2 regions of the Streptomyces sp. NPDC085944 genome follow, and region 1 is predicted to be linked to the other one. Evidence: predicted binding sites of a transcription regulator. Region 1 holds the regulator's gene; the other holds the start of a gene.
What was found. The regulator HrcA, encoded in region 1, represses chaperone genes, less so after heat shock. The targets are predictions, from matches to a motif close to TTNGCACTCNGNNNNNCNGAGTGCNAA.
Positions count from the first base shown of each region.

Region 1 (5,122 bases):
GCCGGCTCGTCAGTCCCCGCAGGTGCTTGATCTCCTGGTACATCCCGTCCGCGGTCTTGTACCCGGCGGCCAGGAAGCCCAGCCCGCCCGCCTCGGACACCGCGGCCGCGAGCTGGGGCACGGAGACGCCGCCCGCCATGGGTGCCTGCACGATCGGGTAGGGGAAGAGATCGGTCAGTGCGGAGGACATGACGGCATGTTGTCACGTCCTCCGCACAAGTCCGAATCCGGGCTTCCGTTGGCATACGCCAGGAGCATCCGCATCCCCGGAGGGCCCGTCACCGCCCGTTGAACGCGTCCTTCAGCCGCGAGAACAAGCCTTGCTGCCCAGGCTGGAACTGCCCCTGCGGGCGTTCCTCTCCCCGCAGCTTGGCCAGCTCGCGCAGGAGGCGTTCCTGCTCGGGGTCGAGCTTGCCCGGGGTGGTGACCTCGACGTGGACGATGAGGTCGCCGCGGCCGCCGCCGCGCAGGTGGGTGACGCCCCGGCCGTGCTTCGGGATCGACTGGCCGGACTGGGTGCCCGGCCGGATGTCGACCTCCTCCATGCCGTCGAGGGTCTCCAACGGCACCTTGGTGCCGAGGGCCGCCGCCGTCATCGGGATGGTGACCGTGCAGTGCAGGTCGTCGCCGCGCCGCTGGAAGGTCGAGTGCGCCAGCTCGTGGATCTCGACGTACAGGTCGCCGGCGGGGCCGCCGCCGGGGCCGACCTCGCCCTCGCCCGCGAGCTGGATCCGGGTGCCGTTGTCGACACCGGCCGGGATCTTCACGGTCAGGGTGCGCCGGGAGCGGACCCGGCCGTCGCCCGCGCACTCCGGGCACGGGGTCGGGACCACGGTGCCGAAGCCCTGGCACTGCGGGCAGGGGCGGGATGTCATGACCTGGCCCAGGAAGGACCGGGTGACCTGCGAGACCTCGCCTCGGCCGCGGCACATGTCGCACGTCTGGGCCGAGGTGCCGGGCGCCGCTCCCTCGCCGTTGCAGGTGTTGCAGACGACCGCCGTGTCGACCTGGATGTCCTTGGTCGTGCCGAAGGCGGCCTCGTCCAGCTCCACCTCGATCCGGATCATCGCGTCCTGGCCCCGGCGGGTGCGCGAGCGCGGCCCGCGCTGCGACGCCGTACCGAAGAACGCGTCCATGATGTCCGAGAAGTTCCCGAAGCCGCCCGCGCCGAAGCCGCCGGCGCCACCGCCGCCCCCGGCCTGGGAGAGCGGGTCGCCGCCGAGGTCGTAGACCTGCTTCTTCTGCGGGTCCGACAGCACCTCGTAGGCGGCGTTGATCTCCTTGAACCGCTCCTGGGTCTTCGGATCGGGGTTGACGTCCGGGTGCAGCTCGCGGGCGAGCCTCCGGAACGCCTTCTTGATCTCGTCCTGTGAAGCGTCGCGGCGCACGCCGAGTACGGCGTAGTAGTCCGTGGCCACCTACGACTCCGCCAGGATCTGTCCGACGTACCGTGCCACTGCGCGTACCGCTCCCATCGTTCCCGGGTAGTCCATGCGGGTCGGTCCGACCACGCCGAGCTTGGCAACCGCCTCGCCGCCCGAACCGTAGCCGACCGACACGACGGACGTTGAGTTGAGTCCCTCGTGGGCGTTCTCATGACCGATCCGTACGGTCACGCCCGGATCCTTCGCCTCGCCGAGCAGCTTGAGGAGCACGACCTGCTCCTCCAGTGCCTCCAGCACCGGCCGGATCACCAAGGGGAAGTCGTGCCCGAAGCGGGTCAGATTGGCGGTGCCGCCGATCATCAGCCGCTCCTCGTTCTCCTCGACCAGCGTCTCCAGGAGAGTGGAGAGCACGGTGGAGACCGTACCGCGATCCTCGGCCTCGAAGGGCTCCGCAAGATCTTCCACCAGAGACGGGACATCCGTGAAACGGCGTCCCGCGACCCGGCTGTTGAGCCGGGCCCGCAGATCGGCCAGCGAGGCCTCGCCGAACGGCGCCGGGCAGTCGACCATCCGCTGCTCGACCCGGCCGGTGTCCGTGATCAGCACCAGCATCAGGCGCGCGGGCGCCAGCGAGAGCAGCTCCACGTGCCGCACCGTCGAGCGGGTCAGCGAGGGGTACTGCACGACGGCGACCTGCCGGGTGAGCTGCGCGAGCAGCCGCACCGTGCGGGCCACCACGTCGTCGAGGTCGACGGCGCCCTCCAGGAAGTTCTGGATGGCACGCCGCTCGGGCGCGGTCATCGGCTTGACGCCGGCCAGCTTGTCGACGAAGAGCCGGTAGCCCTTGTCGGTCGGGATCCGCCCGGCGCTGGTGTGCGGCTGGGCGATGAACCCCTCGTCCTCCAGGGCCGCCATGTCGTTGCGCACGGTGGCCGGGGAGACGCCGAGGTTGTGCCGCTCGGTGAGGGCCTTGGAACCGACCGGCTCCTCGGTGCCGACGTAGTCCTGGACGATGGCGCGCAGCACCTGGAGCCTGCGTTCACTGAGCATCGGCGCGCACCTCCAGCTGTCGTCCGCCCGTTTCGGCCTGTCTGGCCTGCGTTGACCTGTCTGCCCTGGCACTCACGACTCGCGAGTGCCAGACTTCCCCGGCCCAGTGTACGGCCGTGGGGTACGCCCCCGGCAAGGCCGTGACGATGCCGTTAGCGTCGTCGCCGTGACGGTGACTTGGGAAGAGCTGCGCTGGGAGCGGCTGGCGGACGGGGTGGGGCGGTGCCGGCTGCCGGGCTGGGACTGCACGGCGGGCCTGGTGCTCGGCGCGGGCGGGGCGCTGATGGTGGACGCGGGGTCGAGCCTGGCGGAGGGCGCCCGGTTGCACGAGGCGGCGCGGCGGCTCGCCGGCCACCGTGTGACACATCTCGCGCTGACCCACCCGCACTTCGACCACGTCTTCGGCGCGGCGGCGTTCGAGGGTGCGGAGGCGTACGGCGCGTACGGCGCGACGGGTACGGGCGCGCTGTTCGCGCCGGGCGGACAGGGGCGGGAGGCGTTGCGCGCGGACGCGGTGGCGGAGGGGCTGGACGCGCGGGCGGCGCGGGAGGCGGCCGACGCGCTCGTCCCTGTCCGGCAGGATGTCCGCGGCGAGCAGCGGCTCGACCTGGGCGGTGGCCGTCAGGTCCTGCTGGCCGACGTGGGCCCGGGGCACACGTCGCACGATCTGGCGGTGCTGGTGCCCGGCTCCCCGGCCGTCGTCTTCTGCGGCGACCTGGTCGAGGAGTCGGGCGAGCCGCAGGCGGGCCCCGACGCCGTGCCGTCCGGCTGGCCGGCGGCCCTGGACCGGCTGCTCGACCTGGGCGGCGACGACGCGCTGTACGTGCCGGGTCACGGAGCGGTGGTGGACGCGGCGTTCGTGCGGGCCCAACGGGACGCGCTGGCCGTCCGGTTCGGCGTGTCGCGCTGACCACCGGGCGGGCGTTCCTCGTATCGTCGGCAGAATGCGCCAGTACTCCGCCGACCTGACCCCTCCGTGGAAGAAACCGCAGCCCGTTCCCGAGGTGCCGGCCGACCCCGGTCTGGTGGTCGAGGAGCCCGGCACCGGGTTCTGCGGCGCGGTGATCCGCTGCGAGGCGGGCACGGTGACCCTGGAGGACCGCTTCGGCAAGCACCGCGTCTTCCCGCTGGAACCACGCGGGTTCCTGCTGGAGGGCCGGGTGGTGACGCTGGTGCGGCCGTCGTCGTCCTCCGGCCCGGTACGGCCCTCCCGTACGGCGTCCGGTTCGGTCGCCGTCCCCGGCGCACGGGCGCGGGTGGCGCGCGCCGGGCGCATCTACGTCGAGGGGCGGCACGACGCCGAGCTGGTCGAGCAGGTCTGGGGCGACGACCTGCGCATCGAGGGCGTCGTCGTGGAGTACCTGGGCGGCGTGGACGACCTCCCGTCGATCGTCGCCGACTTCGCCCCCGGCCCGGACGCACGGCTGGGCGTCCTGGTGGACCACCTGGTGCCGGGTTCGAAGGAGTGGCGCATCGCGGAGTCGGTGACCAGCGAGCACGCGCTGGTGGTGGGCCACCCGTACATCGACATCTGGGAGGCCGTGAAGCCGTCGTCGGTGGGGATCGAGGGCTGGCCCAGGGTGCCTCGCGGTCAGGACTGGAAGACCGGGGTGTGCCGGGCCCTGGGCTGGCCGTCGGAGAACACGGGCGCGGTGTGGCAGGCGATCCTGGCCCGGGTGAACTCGTACAAGGACCTGGAGCCGGAGCTGCTGGGCAGTGTGGAACGACTCATTGATCATGTAACCGTGTCTTGAACGTGGTCCGGTCGCTGGCAGACCGGGCCTGGTGGCCTGCTCTCCGCCGTCGCGGAGATGGTCCGTCGATCAGTTCGTCCACACGGCCGAGCCGTCCCTGCTCCCCGCGGAAGCGGGGATGACCCGTCAGTCCACCAGGTCCCGCACCACCGCGTCCGCCAGCAGCCGCCCGCGCAGCGTGAGCACGGCCTGCCCCTGCTCGTAGGGCCCCTCCTCCAGCAACCCCTCCGACAGCGCCCGCCGAGCCGCCGCGAGCCCCGCCTCCCGCAGCAGCGCCAGCGGCACGCCCTCCCGCAGCCGCAGCTCCAGCAGGATGCGCTCCACCCGCCGGTCCTCGTCCGTGAGGACCTCGCGCCCCGCGCCCGGCGACTTCCCCGCCGCCAGTGCGCCCGCGTACGCCCCGGGATGCTTCACGTTCCACCACCGCACGCCCCCCACGTGGGAGTGCGCGCCCGGCCCCGCGCCCCACCAGTCGGCGCCCCGCCAGTACAGCTCGTTGTGCAGGCAGCGCCCGGCGTCGGAGGTGGCCCAGTTCGACACCTCGTACCAGTCGAAGCCCGCCGCGGCGAAGGTCTCCTCTGCGATCAGGTACCGGTCGGCGTGGACGTCGTCGTCGGTCATGGGGACCTCGCCGCGCCGGATGCGCCGGGCCAGCTGGGTGCCCTCCTCGACGATCAGGGCGTACGCCGAGACGTGGTCGGGTCCGGCGCCGAGCGCGGCGTCCAGGGAGGCGCGCCAGTCGTCGTCGGACTCGCCGGGGGTGCCGTAGATCAGGTCGAGGTTGACGTGGGCGAAGCCGGCCGCGCGGGCCTCGGCGACGCAGGCCTCGGGGCGGCCGGGGGTGTGGGTGCGGTCCAGGATCTTCAGGACGTGCTGCCTGGCGCTCTGCATGCCGAAGGAGATGCGGTTGAAGCCGCCCTCGCGGAGGGTGGC
Region 1 covers NZ_JBFBJX010000016.1:40,083-45,204, forward strand. The annotation lists gene AB0P07_RS28060 (nitronate monooxygenase) at 1-190, opposite strand, end outside; gene dnaJ (molecular chaperone DnaJ) at 279-1,418, opposite strand; gene hrcA (heat-inducible transcriptional repressor HrcA) at 1,419-2,435, opposite strand; gene AB0P07_RS28075 (MBL fold metallo-hydrolase) at 2,602-3,345, shown strand; gene AB0P07_RS28080 (DUF3097 domain-containing protein) at 3,380-4,189, shown strand; gene hemW (radical SAM family heme chaperone HemW) at 4,316-5,122, opposite strand, start outside.

Region 2 (5,122 bases), on a different contig from region 1:
GCTGGACGAACCCGGCCAGCTGCGGCCAGTGCATGTTGAGCAGCGGGCGGGCCATCAGCTCGGTGACCCGGCCGCCCTGCCCCGGGGCTGCGCCGAGCGGACGGTCGTACATGGCCTTGACCAGGTGCACGTCCGGATCGGTCAGCAGCGGGCCCACGATCCCGGAGACGAAGTCGGCGGAGAACTCGCGCAGGTCGGCGTCGACGAAGCAGACGATGTCCCCGCCGGTGACCAGCAGCGACCGCCACAGCACCTCGCCCTTGCCGGGCACGGCGGGGATGCGGGGGAGGATCGCGTCCCGGTGCACGACGCGCGCGCCGGCCGCCGCGGCCACCTCGGCCGTACGGTCGCTCGACCCGGAGTCCACGACCACGACCTCGTCGACCAGCGGCACCCGCAGCACCAGCTCCCGCCGGATCACCGTGACGATGTCGCCGACCGTCGCCTCCTCGTCCAGCGCGGGGAGCACCACGCTGACCGACTGCCCGGTGGCGTGCTTGGCGGACAGGAGCTGCCGGACGGTCCGGTCCCCGGCGGACCAGGAGCGTGCGCTCAGCCAGCGCTCGACTTCTTCCAGCACGTCCGGTGGTCTCCTTCGTGGTCCGTGGTGATCCGTTGTGATCCATCTCGCGGTACGGACGACTGTCTCAACGGTGGTGGCCTTCGGTTACAGTCTTGAACAACGCGTGGGACCACCGCATGCCGGGGTCGCCGCGCACCAGCGAAGAACAACTTCATACCGCTCATCCAGAGGGGCAGAGGGATACGGCCCGATGAAGCCCCGGCAACCCTCCAGCCGGCTCTTGTCACACGGACGTGGCGAGGCTCCCGGCTAGGGAAGGTGCCAAATCCGTCTCACGGCGAGATGCGTCGTGAGGAAGATGAGGAGAAAGGGCCTCGCCTCCATGGCTGTGCAGACTGCCGAAACCGCCACGAACACCACGACCTCCGCGGTCGACCTCGGCCCCGCCGCCGCCCTGAGCTGCCGGGAGTGCGGCCACAGGGTCCCGCTCGGACCGGTGTTCGCCTGCGAGGAGTGTTTCGGCCCCCTCGAGATCGCCTACGACTTCTCGGACTACGACACCGAGGAACTGCGGGGGCGCATCGAAGCGGGCCCCGCGAACATCTGGCGCTACGCCCCCCTGCTGCCCGTCCCGGCCGACGTCGCGACCAAGCCGAACATCAACCCCGGCTGGACCAAGCTCGTCAAGGCCGACAACCTCGCCCGCGAGCTGGGCGTCACCGGCGGCCTGTACGTCAAGGACGACTCCGGCAACCCCACGCACTCCTTCAAGGACCGCGTCGTCGCCCAGGCCCTGGAGGCCGCCCGCGCCTTCGGCTTCACCACCCTGTCCTGCTCCTCCACCGGCAACCTCGCCGGTGCCGTCGGCGCCGCCGCCGCCCGGGCCGGTTTCCGCTCCTGCGTGTTCATCCCGCACGACCTGGAGCAGGGCAAGGTCGTCATGGCCGCCGTCTACGGCGGTGAGCTCGTCGGCATCGAGGGCAACTACGACGACGTGAACCGCTTCTGCTCCGAGCTGATCGGCGACCCGGCCGGCGAGGGCTGGGGCTTCGTCAACGTCAACCTGCGCCCCTACTACGCCGAGGGCTCCAAGACCCTCGCGTACGAGATCTGCGAGCAGCTCGGCTGGGAGCTGCCCGACCAGCTCGTCGTGCCGATCGCGTCCGGCTCCCAGCTGACGAAGATCGACAAGGGGCTCAAGGAGCTGGTCCAACTCGGTCTGGTCGAGGACAAGCCGTACAAGATCTTCGGTGCGCAGGCCGAGGGCTGCTCGCCGGTCTCCACGGCGTTCAAGGCCGGTCACGACGTGGTGCGCCCGCAGAAGCCGAACACCATCGCCAAGTCGCTGGCCATCGGCAACCCGGCCGACGGCCCCTACGTCCTCGACATCGCCCGTCGCACCGGCGGTGCCGTGGAGGACGTGACCGACGAGCAGGTCGTGGACGCGATCAAGCTGCTCGCCCGCACGGAGGGCATCTTCGCCGAGACGGCGGGCGGCGTGACGGTCGGCGTCACGAAGAAGCTGATCGAGGACGGCGTGCTCGACCCGTCGCTCACCACCGTCGTCCTGAACACCGGCGACGGCCTCAAGACCCTCGACGCGGTGGCCGGCACCGGCCTCACCGCCACGATCCGTCCCAACCTGGACTCCTTCCGAGAGGCTGGCCTCGCATGAGCGTGACCGTTCGTATCCCGACCATCCTGCGCACCTACACCGGCGGCAAGGCCGAGGTCAGCGCCGAGGGGGCCAACCTCGGTGAGGTCATCTCCGACCTGGAGAAGAACCACACCGGCATCGCCGCCCGCGTCCTGGACGACCAGGGCAAGCTGCGCCGCTTCGTCAACGTCTACGTCAACGACGACGACGTCCGCTTCGAGCAGGGTCTTGAGACCTCGACGCCGGACGGCGCGGGCGTCTCGATCATCCCGGCGGTCGCCGGCGGCTGATACGGGTCGTAGCGCGCATTGCCCTCTCCGTGAGAGAAACGGAGGGGGCAATTCCATGTGATTGAGCGCGGTAGAGTTGGGGAACGCGCTCCCGATCGGCACAACGGGAACCGTTAATTCCTGCCGCCCGCCCGACAAGAAGCAGCCAAAGTACGGGCCCTTTCTGCGGCTTTTGTTCCCTTTGCGTGCCCCGACTTGACCCGTATTCAGGCGAATTCTCGCTACATTCCGGACCGGGCGCGTCCAGATTTCTCGTCCGATTGACCTGTTGCAGACGGCAGTTGGACAGATACATTCAGCCGCGGTCGACGCGTTCCGGCGCACGCCCCCAGTCGTGGGGGGCGAGGTCTGACCCGGGTCCGCGAAGTGCGGATCTGTGCAAGGGCCAGTAATAGGGGAGTTAGGCATGGCTCAGGGCACCGTCAAGTGGTTCAACGCGGAGAAGGGGTACGGCTTCATCGCGGTCGACGGTGGTGCGGATGTTTTCGTCCACTACAGCGCGATTCAGATGGACGGCTACCGCACCCTCGAAGAAGGCCAGCGGGTCGAGTTCGAGATCTCGCAGGGTCAGAAGGGCCCGCAGGCCGACATGGTTCGCCTCAGCGCCTGAGACGCGCGGCCGGCGCAGCACCCGGTCTTCGTCCGAAGGGCCCGTACCTCGAGGGGTACGGGCCCTTCGGCCTGCCCGGACGCGGGCCGTCCCCTTGTTCGCGGGTGGCTGACCGCGTGGCCCGATCCCCGAGAGGCGCTTGCACTCGACCATGCCGAGTGCTAATCATTGCGTTAGCACTCTGAAGGTGAGAGTGACAACGAAGGACCGGGTCGGTGAGGCCCGCGGGCCGGGTGGGGAAGGAACCACAAGGCCGGCGAGCCGTCCGTCGCGGGCGCGGGCGCGGTCCGAAGGAATCACCCCCAGTCCTGGAGGGACCACTTCACATGGCCAAGATCATCGCGTTCGACGAGGAGGCGCGGCGCGGCCTCGAGCGCGGCATGAACCAGCTCGCGGACGCCGTCAAGGTGACGCTCGGCCCCAAGGGCCGCAACGTCGTCCTCGAGAAGAAGTGGGGCGCCCCCACGATCACCAACGATGGTGTCTCCATCGCCAAGGAGATCGAGCTCGAGGACCCGTACGAGAAGATCGGCGCCGAGCTGGTCAAGGAAGTCGCCAAGAAGACGGACGACGTCGCCGGTGACGGTACGACCACCGCGACCGTCCTCGCCCAGGCCCTGGTCAAGGAAGGCCTGCGCAACGTCGCGGCCGGCGCCAACCCGATGGCCCTCAAGCGCGGCATCGAGAAGGCCGTCGAGGCCGTCTCCGCCGCCCTGCTCGAGCAGGCCAAGGATGTCGAGACCAAGGAGCAGATCGCCTCCACGGCCTCCATCTCCGCCGCCGACACCCAGATCGGCGAGCTCATCGCCGAGGCCATGGACAAGGTCGGCAAGGAAGGCGTCATCACCGTCGAGGAGTCCCAGACCTTCGGTCTGGAGCTGGAGCTCACCGAGGGTATGCGCTTCGACAAGGGCTACATCTCGGCGTACTTCGCCACCGACATGGAGCGTATGGAGGCGTCGCTCGACGACCCGTACATCCTGATCGCCAACTCCAAGATCGGCAACGTCAAGGACCTGCTGCCGCTCCTGGAGAAGGTCATGCAGTCGGGCAAGCCGCTGCTGATCATCGCCGAGGACGTCGAGGGCGAGGCCCTGTCGACCCTGGTCGTCAACAAGATCCGCGGCACCTTCAAGTCCGTCGCCGTCAAGGCCCCGGGCTTCGGCGACCGCCGCAAGGCCATGCTCGGCGACATCGCCATCCTCACCGGCGGCGAGGTCATCTCCGAGGAGGTCGGCCTCAAGCTGGAGAACGCCACGCTGGACCTGCTGGGCAGCGCGCGCAAGGTCGTCATCACCAAGGACGAGACCACGATCGTGGACGGCGCCGGCTCGGCCGACCAGGTCCAGGGCCGCGTCAACCAGATCCGCGCCGAGATCGAGAACAGCGACTCGGACTACGACCGCGAGAAGCTCCAGGAGCGCCTGGCGAAGCTGGCCGGCGGCGTGGCCGTCATCAAGGCCGGTGCCGCCACCGAGGTCGAGCTCAAGGAGCGCAAGCACCGCATCGAGGACGCCGTCCGCAACGCGAAGGCGGCCGTCGAGGAGGGCATCGTCGCCGGTGGTGGCGTGGCCCTGCTCCAGGCCTCCCAGGTCTTCGAGAAGCTGGAGCTGACGGGTGACGAGGCGACCGGCGCCAACGCCGTGAAGCTCGCCCTGGAGGCCCCGCTGAAGCAGATCGCCGTCAACGGCGGTCTCGAGGGTGGCGTCGTCGTGGAGAAGGTCCGCAACCTGACCGTCGGCCACGGCCTGAACGCCGCTTCCGGCGAGTACGTCGACATGATCGCCGAGGGCATCATCGACCCGGCGAAGGTGACCCGCTCTGCCCTGCAGAACGCCGCCTCCATCGCCGCGCTGTTCCTCACCACCGAGGCCGTCATCGCCGACAAGCCGGAGAAGGCCGCTCCGGCGGGCGCCCCGGGCGGCATGCCGGGCGGTGACATGGACTTCTGATCGACCGGTTCCGGTTGATCGACCGTCCTGCACGGACCGAGGGCGGCACTCCCCGAGAGGGGGGTGCCGCCCTCGGGCTTTTCCGCGTTC
Region 2 covers NZ_JBFBJX010000021.1:36,359-41,480, forward strand. The annotation lists gene AB0P07_RS31435 (glucosyl-3-phosphoglycerate synthase) at 1-580, opposite strand, end outside; SAM riboswitch class I at 741-888, shown strand; gene thrC (threonine synthase) at 906-2,198, shown strand; gene AB0P07_RS31445 (MoaD/ThiS family protein) at 2,195-2,470, shown strand; gene AB0P07_RS31450 (cold-shock protein) at 2,877-3,080, shown strand; gene groL (chaperonin GroEL) at 3,407-5,032, shown strand.
Region 2: a site for HrcA is predicted at 3,219-3,245, ahead of groL (chaperonin GroEL). Genes of this name have one in related genera too.